2 regions of the Planococcus sp. S3-L1 genome follow, and region 1 is predicted to be linked to the other one. Evidence: a T-box and tRNA genes for the amino acid it is inferred to sense, from the RefSeq annotation. Region 1 holds a T-box; the other holds one or more tRNA genes.

The links. The T-box of region 1 lies ahead of leuS (leucine--tRNA ligase). A T-box ahead of a tRNA ligase gene usually reads a tRNA of that ligase, here a tRNA-Leu.
Region 2: it has a tRNA-Leu gene. The T-box ahead of leuS (leucine--tRNA ligase) is inferred to sense a tRNA for this amino acid. The anticodon was not compared.

The regions. Positions count from the first base shown of each region.
Region 1 covers NZ_JASISN010000003.1:1,868-10,868, reverse strand. The annotation lists gene QMF37_RS04030 (putative polysaccharide biosynthesis protein) at 1-1,571, opposite strand, end outside; gene QMF37_RS04025 (BaiN/RdsA family NAD(P)/FAD-dependent oxidoreductase) at 1,701-2,966, shown strand; gene leuS (leucine--tRNA ligase) at 3,600-6,011, opposite strand; T-box leader at 6,054-6,259, opposite strand; gene QMF37_RS04015 (3-oxoacid CoA-transferase subunit B) at 6,304-6,957, opposite strand; gene QMF37_RS04010 (CoA transferase subunit A) at 6,975-7,667, opposite strand; gene mnmL (tRNA modification radical SAM protein MnmL/YtqA) at 7,820-8,797, shown strand; gene mnmM (tRNA 5-(aminomethyl)-2-thiouridylate-methyltransferase MnmM) at 8,794-9,001, shown strand, end outside.
Region 2 covers NZ_JASISN010000012.1:1,200-10,200, forward strand. The annotation lists gene QMF37_RS11840 (DUF47 domain-containing protein) at 36-653, shown strand; gene QMF37_RS11845 (inorganic phosphate transporter) at 669-1,667, shown strand; tRNA gene QMF37_RS11850 (tRNA-Leu) at 1,773-1,856, shown strand; gene QMF37_RS11855 (hypothetical protein) at 2,021-2,473, opposite strand; gene QMF37_RS11860 (DUF3100 domain-containing protein) at 2,457-3,284, opposite strand; gene QMF37_RS11865 (M20 family metallopeptidase) at 3,332-4,528, opposite strand; gene QMF37_RS11870 (C45 family autoproteolytic acyltransferase/hydrolase) at 4,945-5,997, shown strand; gene QMF37_RS11875 (C45 family autoproteolytic acyltransferase/hydrolase) at 6,039-7,085, opposite strand; gene QMF37_RS11880 (Ig-like domain-containing protein) at 7,326-8,462, shown strand; gene QMF37_RS11885 (B3/B4 domain-containing protein) at 8,523-9,001, opposite strand, start outside.

The sequences.
Region 1 (9,001 bases):
TTTGATCCCATTAACTTTTGTGCTAGTCCTGTTTTCAGTCCAAGATAACCATAAACAACTATTCCCACACCACCAACTAAAAGTAAGCGCAACATTGATAATAATTTATTGTCCATGCCTATAAATAGATCTAATCCCGACATCGCTAAGAAAACCGCTCCCGCCATAATCACGTTTAAGATGACGATTAAAATAACACGTCTTCCAACCATTTGCGAACGGTAATTCATGGTTTTAGCGATGACCACCATGTTCATACCAATCGCTACTAAATAGCCAATAATCGTTGCAGCAATAGCACCGTCTGTTTCAAAGCGTTCGATCAACGGTGTATTTAATACTGCTTTTAATAATAAACCTATCGACAAGTTGATAATAATCCATTTTTGTTTGTTAATCCCTTGTAAAATAGAAGCGGTGACTGGGAAAGCCGAAAATAAAATTGCTACTGGTAAATAATGTGCCAGGATTTCAGATCCAACATCACTGACCTCGTAAAAGACATGGTATAACTCATCAGACAGCATCGTCATACCGATAACAGCCGGTAATGTCAAGAATAGTAGTAACTGTATTGATTGATCGAGTGTTCGCGATACTTGAAGATATTCACGACGCGTAAAATGTTTGGTGATCAATGGAATCAATGCCATTGAAAAGCCAGTTGCGAGCATCACAGGAATCATGACTAGCTTATGAGCAGTCAAATTTAAAATTCCAAGAAGATCGATTTCAGAGACATTCCCACCCGAGCTCATCGCTCGGTTAAATGTCATCAAATCAACAAATTGGAATAACGGATTGGCAATTCCTAGGAAAATAACTGGAACCGCGTAAATCAAAATCTCCTTGTACATATCACGTAACTTTACATCGTACGATTCAACGGAGTTCGCTAACAGACGATTATATTCAGGCTTTTTCTTTTTCCAGAAATAGGCTAGCGTCACAACACCACCAAGTGCCCCAACTGCAGCTGACAACACAGCAAATTGAATCGCCGTTTTTGGTGTACCTCCGAAGATATAAATTACTGCATAAGATCCGCCTAACAGGAAAATAATACGAACGATTTGCTCCACTAACTGTGAAACAGCGGTCGGCATCATGTAATTATAGCCTTGGAAAAATCCTCTCCACAAACTCATAAACGGCACGACAATTAATGCAAAGCTGACCCAGCGAATGGCTTCAGTAATGTCGCCTACTGAATAAATAAGCTCATCTTCAGAAATGGTGATGCGCGCTAGTGGTTCTGCGAAGATGTAAAGTAAAAGAAACGACACAAAACCAGTAATCATCATTGTCAAAAGACCTGACTTTAATAATCGCCTGCCGGTTTCATAATCACCGAGAGAATTGTATTTCGCGGTAAATTTCGAGAACGCAATCGGTGCACCGGAAATAGCCAGTGCCAGCATCAAGTTATACGGGATATACGCATATTGATAAAGTCCGATATTGTCTTTTCCTACCATGCTATAAAACGGGATGATATAAAGAACGCCAAGGATTTTCGATAAAAATAGACCCAAGGTTAAGATGGCTGTACCTTTAATTAATGATGACATTTTACACTTCCTGACTTGTTCGTGATAAAAACAATCTACACGATAGTTTACACCTATAGAAGAAATTACTCAACGTGTTTCGCTGCATCGTGTATACTTGAGAGAAAAACGAAAGCGAGTTCTTATTCTATGTATGACGTTATAATCATAGGCGGAGGTTCCTCCGGCTTAATGGCATCTATTGCCGCAGCTTCGATTAACCAAAAAGTATTGCTGATCGAAAAAGGTAAAAAATTAGGAAAAAAATTAATTATATCTGGCGGTGGACGTTGCAACGTCACCAATCGATTGCCACTCGATGAAATTGTTAAACACATTCCAGGGAATGGACGTTTTCTTCATAGCCCCTTTTCTGTATTCGATAACGAAGATATTATTTCCTTCTTTGAAGGACTTGGTGTTGCCCTAAAAGAAGAAGACCATGGCCGCATGTTTCCCGTTTCTAATCGGGCACAGGACGTAGCAGATGCCATGTTTAAAGAAATGGAACGACTCAACGTCACCATTTTATTGGATTCACCTGTGAAAAAATTATTAATGACCGATGAAAAAGTAACCGGTGTTCGTCTGCACACAGGTGAAGAATATACGGCGAAAGCAGTAGTTGTAGCGGTTGGAGGCAAAGCCGTGCCACAAACTGGCTCTACTGGAGACGGCTACCCGTGGGCAGAAAAAGCAGGTCATTTGGTGACAGAGCTTTATCCAACTGAAGTACCCCTTTTATCAAAAGAACCGTTTATCGTCAGTCGCGAGCTTCAAGGTTTGGCTTTACGCGATGCCGCTGTAACCGTATTAAACAAAAAAGGCAAAGTGCTTGTCACACATCAAATGGATATGCTGTTTACGCATTTTGGATTGAGCGGTCCTGCAATTTTGCGTTGTAGCCAATACGTTGTCAAAGAAATGAAAAAAAATGGTGGTCACCCAGTTGAAATGCGTATCAATACCTTGCCAGATGAAAATGCAGAATCTGCCTTTCAGCTGTTAAACAGTATGATGAAAGACGAACCCAAAAAATCATTGAAAAATGTTTGGAAAAGTTTAGCGCAAGAACGTTGGTTGCTGTTTCTTATGGGGCGTGCAGAAATTGATCCATTACTGACTGGTGCCGAATTGCCAAGTGACAAAGTACGCGCAATGGCTCAACAGCTAACCGCTTTTACAATGTTTGTTAACGGTACACAATCGATTGAAAAAGCGTTTGTTACGGGTGGCGGTGTATCGATCAAAGAAATCGAACCCAAAACGATGGCTTCTAAAAAGAAACCTGGATTGTATTTCTGTGGTGAAATTTTAGATATTCACGGCTACACGGGTGGCTACAATATCACGTCTGCATTAGTCACAGGCAACGTAGCCGGACAAAGCGCAGCACAATTTGCCAAAGAAAGTTAAAGAGAAGGCGGAGGTTAAACGCTATGGGTGACGTAACCGAGTATGTTCTGTTGCTAGTCTACTCCCTTCCACTGCTCATCATTTTCGGCGCCTTGTTAATTGGGCGTGCTTTTGGTAAAAAGAAAAAGAGTTAGTTTTCAAACAAATAAGAAGTGTCTATTTTGAATAACCTGCTCTAAGTGATTGCTTTTCACTCGTTCTCTTAAAAGCCCTTAGTCTATTTTTTGTACCATTAAATCACATTAAAGCTTATGTCCTATCAAAATTGGCCAAAGCCGTTCATAAAGACAAACAAGCTACTGGTAACAACACAAAAGAGGCAGACCGGAACTTCTCCGATCTGCCTCTTTTGTTATTCGCTTTAATAAATGCTACCGGAAGACTCCGCTTTTCTTTGTCTAGACTTTGTCTTCCAGCTCCTCGAGTCTTAAGTCAGCCCGACTGTGTGGCAAAACGCCACTTCGCCAGTCTGTCTTAAGCTTATCGGAGCTACCGGAAGACTCCGCTTTTCTTTGTCTAGACTTTGTCTTCCAGCTCCTCGAGTCTTAAGTCAGCCCGGCTGTGTGGCAAAACGCCACTTCGCCAGTCTGCCTTAAGCTTGTCGGAGCTACCGGAAGACTCCGCTTTTCTTTGTTAGCCTACTACGATGTTAACCAATTTCCCTGGAATGACGATGACTTTACGTACTTGTTTACCTTCTGTCGCTTTCTGGACTTGTTCGTCTGCAAGTGCAGCTGTTTCTAGTTGTTCTTTTGAGCTGTCTTTAGCGATTGACAGCTTAGTTTTTACTTTGCCGTTTACTTGAACTACAACTTCGACTTCATCGTCGACCATTTTCGATTCATCGAATTGCGGCCAATTTTCGTAAGAAATAGATCCTTCATGACCCAATTTCTGCCACAGTTCTTCTGCTACGTGAGGTGCGATTGGCGACAGTAATTTCACAAAGCCTTCTACGTATTCTTTCGGAATCGAATCGACTTTGTAGCCTTCATTGATGAACATCATCATTTGTGAAATAGCCGTGTTAAAACGGAGCCCTTCAAAATCGTCCGTGACTTTTTTCACGGTTTGATGATAAACTTTTTCCATTTTGCCATCGTTTGTGTCCGTGACTTTCGCACTCAATTGATCTTCATCCATCAACAAGCGCCAAACGCGATCTAGGAATCGACGAGAGCCATCTAGTCCGTTTGTCGACCAAGCAATTGATGCTTCAAGAGGTCCCATAAACATTTCGTACATGCGCAATGTATCTGCTCCGTGACTTTCGATGATTTGGTCTGGATTCACAACATTGCCTTTTGATTTCGACATTTTTTCGTTGCCTTCGCCCAGAATCATACCTTGGTTAAACAATTTCTGGAAAGGTTCTTTTGTTGAAACCACACCGATATCGTAAAGCACTTTATGCCAGAAACGGGCATACAGCAAATGAAGCACTGCATGCTCTGCACCGCCGATATAAACATCGACCGGCAACCAGCGTTTCAATAGTTCTGGGTCTGCCAACATTTCGTCATTCGTTGGATCGATAAAGCGCAAGTAATACCAGCAGCTTCCTGCCCATTGTGGCATTGTGTTGGTTTCGCGGCGCCCTTTCATGCCTGTTTCTGGATGAACAATATTGACCCAGTCCGTAATATTAGCAAGCGGTGATTCGCCAGTTCCACTTGGCTTAATATCCGTCGTTACCGGCAACATCAATGGCAAATCTTTTTCTTCAACCGGTGTCATCGTGCCGTCTTCCCAGTGGATGATTGGAATCGGCTCGCCCCAGTAACGTTGACGGCTAAACAACCAGTCACGCAAGCGGTACGTAATTTTCTTGTCGCCGACTTTCTTGTCAACTAGCCATGCAATGGCTTTTTCGATTGCTTCTTTTTTGTTCAATCCATTAAGGAAATCAGAATTGATCAATTCACCATCGCCAGCATAGGCCTCTTCTTTGATATTGCCACCTGATACAACTTCCACAATTGGCAAATCGAATTGCTGAGCAAATTCATAATCGCGCTCGTCGTGAGCAGGAACCGCCATGATGGCACCTGTTCCATAAGTTGCCAATACATAATCGGCAATCCAAATCGGCATTTTCTCACCACTCGCTGGATTTGTTGCATAAGCGCCTGTGAATACACCTGATTTGTCTTTCGCCAAATCAGTACGTTCCAAATCACTTTTCGTTTTAACGTCATCAATGTATTTTTCAACAGCCTGTTGTTGTTCTGCTGTTGTAATCGCAGCTACTAATTTATGTTCAGGGGCTAGTACCGCATAAGTCGCACCAAAAATCGTATCCGGGCGTGTCGTAAATGCGCGGAAAGAATGTTCCGTGTCTGCGACTTGAAATTCCAGTTCTGCGCCTTCTGATTTACCAATCCAGTTGCGTTGCATATCTTTCAAGCTTTCTGGCCAATCCAAGTCTTCCAAATCTTCAAGAAGACGATCTGCATAATTTGTAATACGCAACACCCATTGGCGCATTGGACGACGCTCAACCGGATGACCTCCACGTTCTGATTTGCCATCAATGACTTCTTCATTTGCAAGAACCGTACCGAGTGCCGGGCACCAGTTAACCGCTACTTCGTCAACATACGCCAGTCCTTTATTATACAGTTGAATAAAAATCCATTGTGTCCATTTGTAATAAGACGGATCTGTCGTGCTAATCTCACGATCCCAGTCATATGAAAATCCAAGTTCTTGAATTTGACGTTTAAAAGTTTCAATGTTTTTAGCTGTAAATTCAGCTGGGTCATTTCCAGTATCCAGTGCATATTGCTCTGCCGGTAGACCAAATGCGTCCCAGCCCATTGGGTGAAGAACGTTGTACCCTTGCATGCGTTTGACACGACTTAAAATGTCCGTCGCCGTATAGCCTTCTGGATGTCCTACGTGAAGTCCAGCACCTGATGGATACGGGAACATATCTAGTGCATAAAATTTTGGTTTTGATGGGTCATCCACCATTTTAAACGTCTTATTATCTTGCCAATATTTTTGCCATTTTTTCTCAACTAGTTTGTGATTGAATGTCATTTCCGATTCCTCCTCAAAATAAAAAAATCCCGTCCCTTAAAAATAAGGGACGGGATTTTCCCGCGGTACCACCCAAATTAGCGATTGCTCGCTCAACTTGATTCCTTAACGCGGAAAACGGTGTATCTTACTTAGTTTCACATACACGGACTCCAAGGCGAGTTCACTTGCGCATTTTACCAGCTTGCACCTACCGCCGGCTCTCTGTCAAAAATACACAAACTACTAGTCCTCTTCACTGTCATTGGTTATTGTCTCTATTTTAGACGAAGCGCTGTTTTTTCGCAATAGCTTAAGAAACTTTGACGTTTTCCGTATTCAACGGTGCGTCTGTAGAATCGATGATATCTTGAACAGTAAAGCCTTCAAATACCTCTGACAACACTAAACCACCTTTTGTTACTTCAATCACTGCACGCTCTGTGATGATTTTGTTGACTACGCCTTTGCCAGTTAACGGCAAATCACATTGTTTTTTGATTTTAGCAGACCCGTCTTTTGACACATGATCCATAATGACAATGACTTTTTTGGCACCATGCACTAAATCCATCGCTCCGCCCATGCCTTTAATCATTTTACCAGGAATCATCCAGTTGGCTAAGTCGCCATTTTCAGCTACTTCCATTCCACCAAGAATGGCGACATCAATATGTCCGCCGCGAATCATCGCAAAAGATTCCGCACTGGTAAAGAAAGACGATCCTGGGATTGTCGTTACGGTTTCTTTTCCAGCATTGATCAAATCCGGATCTACATTGTCTTCAGTCGGATAAGGGCCGATTCCTAAAAGCCCATTTTCTGATTGAAGCACAACACTTTTGTTATCGGAAATGAAATTCGCTACCAAAGTCGGCATACCGATTCCTAAGTTAACGTAATCGCCATCGTTGATTTCTTTTTCAGCGCGTTTTGCAATGCGTTCTCTGACTAATTGTTTATCCAATATTTCTCCACCCTCTCTTAAACAGTGCGTGTTGTAAGACGTTCGATGCGTTTTTCTTGGTCTGCTTGAAGCAAGCCTTGTACATAAATGCTTGGCGTTTGAACGTGATTCGGATTGATGTCACCGATTTCCACGATTTCTTCTACTTCCGCAATGGTAATTTTTCCAGCTGCTGCAGCAAGCGGATTGAAGTTTTGTGCTGTTTTGTTGTAAATCAAGTTCCCCATCTTATCGGCTTTATGTGCTCTCACTAAAGCAAAGTCAGCTCTTAAAGCGTGCTCTAGTACGTGTTCTTTGCCGTCAAACTCACGAATTTCTTTGCCTTCTGCAACTGTTGTGCCTACGCCAGCTGGTGTAAAGAAAGCTGGAATTCCGGCTCCGCCTGCGCGCATTTTTTCAGCAAGTGTTCCTTGCGGAGTCAATTCAACTTCGATTTCGCCCGACAATACTTGACGTTCGAATTCTTTGTTTTCACCCACATAAGAACCAATCATTTTTTTTATTTGTTTGTTTTTAAGTAGCAGTCCCAGGCCCCATTCGTCTACACCGCAGTTATTGGAAATGACGGTCAGATTGGTTATCCCTTTATCAACTAGTGCTAAAATAAGTTGTTCAGGTATGCCTACTAACCCAAAACCGCCCACCATAATTGTGGCACCGTCTTGAATTTGTTCAACTGCCTCTTTTGCAGAACTGTAAATCGGTTTCATTCCATTATGCCTCCTCTGACTCATCAACTAAAAAGTAATTAGTAAAACGCTTCCATAACTAATTTAAACAAACTATCGCACTAAACGCAATATTCATAAATATCGGCGCTACATTTCACTAGCATTGTTGATCGTTTCCACGGCATGCTACAATGTTGTTTAAGGAGTTGTTACGAGTGAATACAGAATTTCCTTTTTCATCTGATGGAAAACGTTATTATACATGGAATCGCCATTTGCGCGATCATTTTGGTTTTAAGGTTATGAAAATCGCGTTAGATGCGGGGTTTGATTGTCCGAACCGGGATGGTACCGTTGCACACGGCGGTTGTACATTTTGCAGTGTCGCAGGTTCTGGTGATTTTGCCGGAGACCGTGTGGACTCGATTCCTGAGCAATTTGATCAAATCAAAGAAAAAATGCATCGCAAGTGGAAAGATGCCAAGTACATGGCATATTTTCAAGCTTATACCAATACACATGCCCCTTTGCCTGTTATCAAAGAAAAGTTTGAAGCGGCACTTGAGCAAGAAAATGTTATCGGGTTAAGCATCGCAACGCGTCCGGACTGTTTGCCAGACGATGTCGTAGATTATTTAGCCGAATTAAACGAACGAACGTATTTATGGGTTGAACTTGGCTTGCAAACGGTTCATGAGCGAACGGCCCTTTTGGTCAACCGTGCGCATGATTTTGAAGCTTATATCGAGGGCGTAACGAAATTACGCACGCGCGGCATCCGGGTATGTACACATATTATCAACGGTTTGCCACTTGAAGACCGTGACATGATGATGGAAACTGCGCGTGAAGTGGCTAAACTTGATGTCCAAGGCATTAAAATCCACTTGTTGCATTTATTAAAAGGCACACCGATGGTCAAGCAATATGAAAAAGGCATGGTCGAGTTTCTTGAAAAGCAAGAATACATTAACTTAGTCGCCGACCAACTTGAAGTGTTGCCACCTGAAATGGTCGTGCAACGCATTACAGGGGATGGCCCGATAGATTTAATGATTGGTCCGATGTGGAGCGCAAACAAATGGGAAGTCTTAAACGGCATCGATGCAGAACTCGCACGCCGCGAAAGTTGGCAAGGTAAACGGGCTACAGGGAGTGTGACTTCATGACGGTACAACGTGTATTGCCTTTTACGAAATCATTGCTTGAACAAGTGGTCTCTTCTGGAGACATAGTCATTGACGGCACTGCTGGCAACGGACATGATACACACTTTCTTGCAGGTTTAACTGGAGCAACCGGAAAAGTTTTCGCTTTTGATATTCAAGCAGAAGCGATTGACGCGACACGAATTCGCGTGCAAGACGTTGACC
Region 2 (9,001 bases), on a different contig from region 1:
GAAATTATGTTGCGAAAATAGTGGAGGTAGAGAAAATGGCTTTCAAAAAGAAAGATAAGTTTGCATTGCAGTTGAGTGACATTGCGTTGAATTTAAAAGAAAGTGCAGCTTATTTTGCTGAGTATAAATTAAAAGCTAGTAATGACTTGATCATTTTTTCGAACACTATGAAGGATTATGAAACAAAAGGAGATTCTTTTATACATTCCATAATCCAAGATCTTAACAACGCATTTATTACGCCAATTGAACGAGAAGATATATTGGCTTTAGCAATGAGTATGGATGATGTATTAGACGGTTTAGAACACACAGCTGCACGATTTGATATGTATTCAATAGTAGAAGCAGATGAATACATGCTTGAATTTGTTGAAGCAATTCGATTGAGCACGATTGAGATAGAAATGGCAGTCGAACTAATGGTTTCTAAGAAGTTGCCTCAGATGAGATCTCATGCGATTAAAATTAAAGATTACGAATCTAAATGTGATGCCGTCCTGCGTCGATCCATAAAAAATCTGTTTCAAACTGAAAAAGATCCGATTCGAATTATTCAATACAAGGACATATACGAAGAGTTAGAAGAAATTGCTGATCATTGTCAGCAAGTCGCGAATACATTCGAATCAATTATTATGAAAAACGCCTAAGGAGCAAAATGACTAATGGATATGGTATTGCTGTTAACAGTTTTGATTGTCATTTTTGCTATAATATTTGACTTTATCAATGGGTTTCATGATACGGCAAATTCGATAGCTACTGCGGTTTCTACAAAAGCACTAACACCGAGACGTGCAATTATGCTTGCGGCCATTATGAATTTTGTCGGTGCTATGGCTTTTACGGGTGTTGCTAAAACAATAACCAAGGATATCGTCGATCCTTTTGCGCTCGATAATGGCTCTGTCGTTATTCTAGCAGCTTTATTAGCGGCTATTACATGGAATTTGTTGACTTGGTACTATGGAATTCCAAGTAGCTCCTCACACGCGCTAATTGGTTCAATAGCTGGAGCAGCTATTGCAGGGGCTGGCTTTGCAGCTCTTAATTACAGTGGCTTTCTAGCAATTTTGCAAGCTTTAATCTTTTCACCAATTCTTGCTTTGGTCGTGGGTTATCTCATGTATAGTGTTTTTAAAATAGTATTCAAAGATCATAATTTAACAAAAACAAATAAGAATTTTAGATTAATTCAAATTGCCACTGCTGCATTGCAGTCATTTTCCCATGGTACGAATGATGCACAAAAAGCGATGGGGATTATTACGTTGGCATTGATTGTGAATAATTATCAAAGCTCTGATGATATCCAATTATGGGTACAAGCTACATGTGCCCTAGCAATGGCGTTAGGGACTTCGGTTGGCGGTTGGCGAATTATTAAAACAGTGGGCGGGAAAATCATGAAAATTCGTCCAGTTAATGGTGTAGCAGCTGATTTGACAGGTGCAGCAGTAATTTTTGGTGCTACTCTGATTCACTTGCCAGTTAGTACAACTCACGTTATTTCGTCTTCTATAATGGGAGTTGGGGCAGCGCATCGTGTTAAAGGCGTTCAGTGGGGGACAGCCAAGACTATGTTAATCACTTGGGTGATTACAATGCCAATATCGGCGATGTTAGCCGCTGTCTTCTACTTTCTTCTTAATTTGGTTTTGTAAAAAAGATAAACACCTGTTTTTGCAAAATTATTTGTTATACGAATAAAGTATTGGCGAGCGAAATGAGATGTGCTATAATAATTCTTGTCCGCTAAAGAAATACTTGCCGGCGTGGCGGAATTGGCAGACGCGCGGGACTCAAAATCCCGTTCCTTCACCGGAGTGTCGGTTCGACCCCGACCGCCGGTATACCGCAAGATTAGATGAGAGGCCCTAACATTATTGTTGGGCTTTTCTTTTTGGAATTTTTAAGATGGATTGCTGAGGATAAGTAGCAGTAAATAGATTCTTAAAGAACTAGTAAAAAGACCACCGCAAAAGCTTTAGCTTTTGCGGTGGTCTTTTGGTTAACGTTAAATAATTCCTTGAAATCGAAGGATAATTTCCGCGATGACTGCTGAGCCAAGAAATGTTCCGAGCAGAACCACCATGCCAATTACGATAGTTTTCCAACCTAATTGCACAAAGTCGAACCATGAACGGCCAATGGATACGCCGGCATAAGCTAAGATAGGCGTAGCAATTGCTAATAAAGTAACTTCTGTCGTGTAAGTGACAATTTGTGCTGCTCCCGGCATACCCGGAATTGTCAATATTAGACCGATAATGCCGATGTAAGCGATGCTAGGCAACTTGAATGGTAGTAGGCGGTGAATGACTAATCCGGCCAGGCTAATGCCTATTAGGATGGCTATTCCGGGAAGCGCATCCCAAGGAAGTATATCGTAGCCAATCCAATTACCAATCAGCATGATCACACCAATAATCATAAAGACCAGTATCCATTCTTTAAGACTTTTTATCATAATCTACGCTTCCTTTCGCTGCTTTTTTCTCTTTGTTTTTAGAGAGAATCTCATACAGTTTAACCGTTAAGGGCAAACCAATAAAAATACTCATGTATAGACCTGTTACTGAGGAAATTAAGTTGCTGACTCCTGAAAAGGCAGTCAAGGTTTCACTCATCTCAGGAAATGCGGCAATTAAAGGACCTAGAGAAGCCGCTGCCATACTACCGCTGCCCACACCTGTCGCCATGGCGAAAGAAATCGGGTGCAGGGGCGTCACGGTAGCTAAAAAGCCTGATATCAACCCAATAAAAATCGATCCGAAGACGGTACCAAAAATATACATAGCCATAACGCCGCGTCCTTCGGGAGAGGATAAACCATATTTATCGGTAATCAGAGCAAGGTTGGCTTCTCGTCCGATAGAATGCGTCATACCGATGCTTTCTCTCTTGAGTCCTAGAAATACAGCTAAAGGAAGAGCTAATAAGATCGTGCCAAGGTTACCAAATTCCTGTAACAATAGAGCAGGACCGGCTTCGATGATTTGAGGCAGAGCGGGTCCTGCTTGGACACCGAATTTAGCTATCAGTACAGAAACTGAGAGAAATACTAAAGGTTCTGCGTTAATCGATTGTTTATCGGTTACCAGTGGAGTGAAATACAATCCGAGACCAATCACAACTGCATAAAGCATCGGCAACAATAGAATGGTCCCAGGTCCAACTGGAATAGCGAATGTACCAATCGACTCAGTCACGGCTACAATCGCTAAAACGATGACATGTAGCCGCCAATCTTTCCACAATTTAAAAGCTTGTTCGCCCATGTAACATCTACTCCTTTTATGTGGGAGAACTGGCTCTCCGTTAGTGATTAGCTTGCGTTAATAGCAGACTGGTATTTTTTCGCATAGTTAAGTGCCGCTGTGCCTAATGCTTTTGCGGCTATCAGCAAAGAACGTTCATCAATATCAAATTTTGGATGGTGATGTGGGTAAGCCTCAGTGTTGTCTGGGCTCTGTGCACCTGTAAAAAAGAACGTTCCTTTTATATGTTGAAGGTAATACGAGAAATCTTCGCCACCCATGACAGGTGGTGTTTCTCTAACTTCTTCTACTCCAGGGACAGAGGATGCGAGAGCTGCTAGAAAATTTGTTTCCTCTTCGTGATTGACTGTTGTTGGATAACCGCGTGTATAGGTATATTCATAATCTGCTCCTGAAACGAGACAAGTTCCTGCAATGACGCGTTCAATTTCTTCTTCGATAAAACTACGAATGTCTTCTTTGAATGTCCGTACAGTTCCAGTCATTTCAGCCGTGTCCGCGATAACATTATAGGGATTTTTAGCTTCGAAATTACAAATTGAGACAACAGCAGATTCCAATGGATTGATTCGGCGGCTGACGATTTGTTGCAAGTTATTAATCAGTTGTCCCCCAATGACAATGCTGTCTTTTGTATCGTGAGGGCTTGCAGCATGCCCACCTCTTCCAAGGATTTTAATGTCAAAGCGATCTGGAGCGGCTTGAAGAGGACCTGAGCGATAACCAATTTCTCCAAGAGGGATTTGTGCCTGTAAATGCGTACCAAAAATAACATCGACGCCATCGAGACAGCCGTCTTCAATCATGGCGATGGCTCCGCCGGGTGGTAGTTCTTCTGCGTGCTGATGCAAAAAGACAATGGTACCTTCAATTTCTGATTGCATACTATTTAATGCTTTCGCTAGACCAAGTAGACTCGCCGTATGGCCATCATGGCCACAAGCATGCATGACACCGTCATTTTTAGATTTAAAAGGCACGTCAGTTTGTTCTTGAATCGGTAGGGCGTCAAAGTCTGCGCGCAAAGCAACAGTTGGACCAGGTTTGTCACCTTTTAAGTAGGCCAGCACACCGTTACCACCAACATTTCTGCGGACCTCGTGACCTAATTTTTCGTGGAAAAGAGCAATATATTCGGCTGTTTCCACTTCCTCAAAAGATAGTTCTGGGTATTCATGAAGATGGCGCCGAATATCGACAATCTCGTCGTACAGTTTATCGAGCTTAGTGAATAGTTGATCCAAAAAAAACCCTCCTTTAGAATAATAGTCTTATCCTATCATAATTTTCAGTGAAGTTTAAGGTGTTTTTGCGGAAAATAAAAAGTATTCAGTTATATTAACTTCCATTCCTGGTGTAAAAAGTATATTCAGGAGTAATAAGGGCTATCTACGAGAACGACTGTGGAATATGTTAGTAGTATAACTATAAGGAATACTTGGATTGATGTATTTATCCAGTTGAAATAGCAAAATCAACTGGATAAACAAAATGAAGAATAGAAAGAGTGAGCTGCTTTACTTAATAATAAGGATCGAATTTAATAAGGAATTATTTCTTTAATTTAAGAACAACTTTTCAAACGCTGCTTTTGAGTTTTTTATCGTAAATGTGTATGCTAAAACCTAATCAGTGATTCTGCACTACAAAGGAGAATTTGATGAAATCTATACATAGTAACATTTTAGAATTTAGAGGAAGTCATTACGATTTTGGATTCAAGCAAGGAGAGCTGTTAAAGAATAGTATAATATTGGAGAATCGACAAAAGCAGTGGAAAGCAAAAAGACCACGATTTAAAATAGATGTGGCAGAAACGGCAGAAGCTTATTGTAAATTTGCTCCTCGGATCTGGCATGAGTTAGTGGGTCTGCAGGAAAGTCTCGGCTTGCCGATGGAGGAAGTGCTGCGCGATTTTGGTGGATACCGAATCGATGCCATGCCATCTGGCTGTTCAATCGTGACAGGCACAGATTTTATGGTTCGAAATTATGATTTTCACCCGCAGACCTATGAAGGACGTTTTAGTTTGTTTCAACCAAACGACGGGGGCTATGCGACGATTGGTCCAACATCACGAATTATCGGACGGATGGACGGCATGAATGAAAAAGGACTTGCCATGGGCTATAATTTTACACACCGAAAAAAGCCAGGAGACGGCTTTGTGTGTTATTTAATCGGGCGGATTATTCTAGAAACTTGTGCAACAATTGAAGAAGCGGTGAAACTGTTAAAACAACTTCCTCACCGCGGGTCGTTCAGCTATATTGTCACAGATACAAGCGGAAGAACACGCATCATCGAAGCAAGCCCTCGCTCGGTTGATGTCCGCATCAGTAACGCATGCACCAATCATTTTGAAATTCAGCAGCACGAAAACCGCAATTATTTAAAGGATTCGTTTGACCGTTTAGAAGTTATTCAAAGTCAGCAAAGCCAAACGGCAGACGCATTGAAAGCATTTCGTTTATTTAACGACACCGGCAAAGGTGTATTTTCGAAGCTTTACAAGAGCTGGGCGGGGACGATTCACACATCTCTTTATTTGCCAAAAGACAAAGAAGTTTGGTTTGCACTCGGTGGAAATCAACAGCCAACCGTTTTTGATTTTGCAGGCTGGCTACGCGGAGAAAATTTGAACATTCAGCAAATCCATGGAGTAGTAGATACGGATATTGGCTTTGCACATGTCGACAAACAATTCAGCTAAACAAAACAGGCGCCAGCAATTTAGTTGCTGGCACCTGTTTTTTATAGTTCTGCCATATGAGCAAATGGAAAATGTGTGTCAATATTCCCATTGATCCGTTTGGCGTATAGTCGCTCACCTTGTAACCATTTATCGAAATCGAGCATCAGTGGCAAACGGTCAGGACCAATGGCAAATCCAATTTCGAGACTATGCGGAAAGTAAGAAGCGGTATGCAAGGTTCCTGAAGCGGTGCTGTACTTTGTTGAAAAGACACCTTGATTCGAGTCGTTTAATAGACGAAATGCACTATAGGCATCGATTTTATTTTGTTGTTGCTTTAACATAGCGTCTTCTCTTCTGCGAGAATCATCAATTTGGTACCGATTTTCTTCTACGAGCAATTCAAAATGATTGGTCGACACAGCGGAGTCACGAACGACGACAAAACGAGGCGATGCTTCAACGACCACTGATCTTCCTGTACGATCAAGTAAGACATAACTAAACGAACGACGATGAGGCAGTTCTTCTAATAACTCGACTGCATCATCAATGGTAGCGCAATTTTCCAAAATCAACCGGCCAATCATATTGCAAATAAAACCATCTTCAGAGTTGCGTCGATTGATAAAGTTATACCCCATAACAAGCCCTTTTTCATTCATACCATCCGTGCGACCGGTTATTTGCATCGTCGGGCCAATCGTGGCAAATCCACCATCAGTTGGTTGATACAAAGCAAGTCGACCTTCATAGCCTTGTGGGGAACTATCGTAATTGCGAACCATAAAGTCGGATTCGGTATAAATCGAACAGCCACTTCGTGTGTATTCTAAATAATAGCCGCCGAATTCTCGAATGGCATCATGCAACGACCAATTTAACGCATCAGCAAGGCCGTTAATTTCTTCCCACACACGTGGTGCTAACGTTTGCAAGATGTTTTTAGCGCGTTGTTCATCTATAATCAAATGGCGACTGGAAGCTGTTCGTTGTTTTTGGCGGTTGGCAAGAATTACGGACTTTTTCAATAATTCTCCTTGCATTTGACCAAAATCGTAATGGCTTCCACGAAACTGGACGATGTCACTGTGTACTCGTTTCACGTATTGATCCCTCTTTTACTAATTAATGTAAGAAGAGTTTACTGCATTTATAGGCAAATAGAAAAGAATATGCCTATGGACTACTAGTTGTGTTGTACTAGTTGTTAATGAGTGATCTCGTCGTGCAGTTAACTTATCTGTAGGGAAGACTTTTTTACAATAAAAAATAACTAGGCTTGGTTTGTTATATATTGTATGATATTACAGTAGGTAAAAGTAATCATTAAAAAGGGGATTAATATGAGTAAAAAAACAGGGGTTCTATTATTTTTATCAGGTCTTTTAGCTTTGACGGTATCAACGGAAACAACATTTGCAAATACACAATATTCACAGGCAGTTAAACAATTATCAACCTTCCAAAAGAAATTGCCTGTTGAACAAAAACTACTGAAATCTTCGACTATTCAGCAACTAGAATCACAGCTACAAAAAGAGTTGTTGATTCAGAAACACTCGGTTCCACAAGCCAATACATCTACAGTTAACCGCGCAGCTTCAGATTACCTGATAGAGCAAGAACCAAATGATGACTTTGATTTCGCTAATCAATTATCTTATTCAAAACCCACGGTAGGACAATTACTACCTGATTATGATTTGGATTTTTACAAAGTGATCGTTCCAAGCGACGGTATGTTGGCTGTTGGTGGGGGAACAACGTCTTATGAAATCGACCTTTTGTTCATGGCAACTGAAAAAGATTTTAAAGACACGGGAAAGCTTAGCTATTTAGCTAGTGATTATGACGGTAATGTAGAAATCCAAGTTTATCAAGCTAAGGCAGGCACTTATTATATTCCAGTAATTGATGCAGATGATTACAGCAATGGCTCATCAGATCTATACATTATGGCTACATCCTTTATAGATAACGTTGCCCCATCTAAACCGACTGTTAACGCAATTGACAATAACGATTTAGTTATTACTGGGAAAGCTGAAGCAAATTCCACAGTTACAATAAAAAATGGCAGTAAGGTTATAGCTACAACAAAAGCTACAACAAAAGGCGTATTTTCCTCTAAAATAGCTGCTCAAAAAGCTGGTGTGAAATTGAATATTACAGCGGAAGACAGTGCAAAAAACAAAAGTTCAAATGCAACAGTAACGGTAGCAGATAAGACAGCCCCAGCGAAACCAATAATCAATAAAATTACTAGTAAGGACTTAAAAATAACCGGTAAAGTAGAAGCAAATGCTACAGTTACAGCAAAAGTAGGGAAAACAGTGTTAGGTTCAGTGAAAGCTGATGCAAAGGGTAATTATTCTGTGAAGATAAAAGCGCAGAAAACAGGTACAACAATTGAAGTAACGGCAAAAGATAAAGCCGGGAACATTAGCAATAAGACTACAAAAGTAGTTGTTAAAAAATAAGTAAAAATACAAAAGACCAACAACTTTCAAAATTGAAAGTGTCGGTCTTTTGTATTTTTACTAGATAACATAAAACTCGGCATTTCCGCCGTTAATACCGGTAAACATATTCGAAGCGGCGGTAAGCAGCTGCAAAGCCGTATCTTTTTGCATAGAAGGACGCAGATAAAAAATATGTACTGCATTTTTTGTCTGTTCTGTAACAGCCGTCCGTTTAGAATCGACATAAGGGCTACCGAAAGCGCCTTCGTCGTCTTTGGATACGAGAATACCAGTCAATGTATTGGTGCGGTTATTTAAGCCTTCATAGCGGTCTGTGCTGGTTCCAACCGTAATTTCAATATCGCCTGAAATTTTATCAGCATCGTAAAGACCTAGTGGAATTTCGTATTGGAGCGACAAAAAGCTATTCATGTCGACAGCAGAATCGACGACGGATAAATAATTTTGCTTTTTAATACGACGGTATAATGCTTCAGCAGACGGTCGGTAACGACTTGGATCGGCTCCTAATGCTTTCCATATTAGTTGCCATTCGA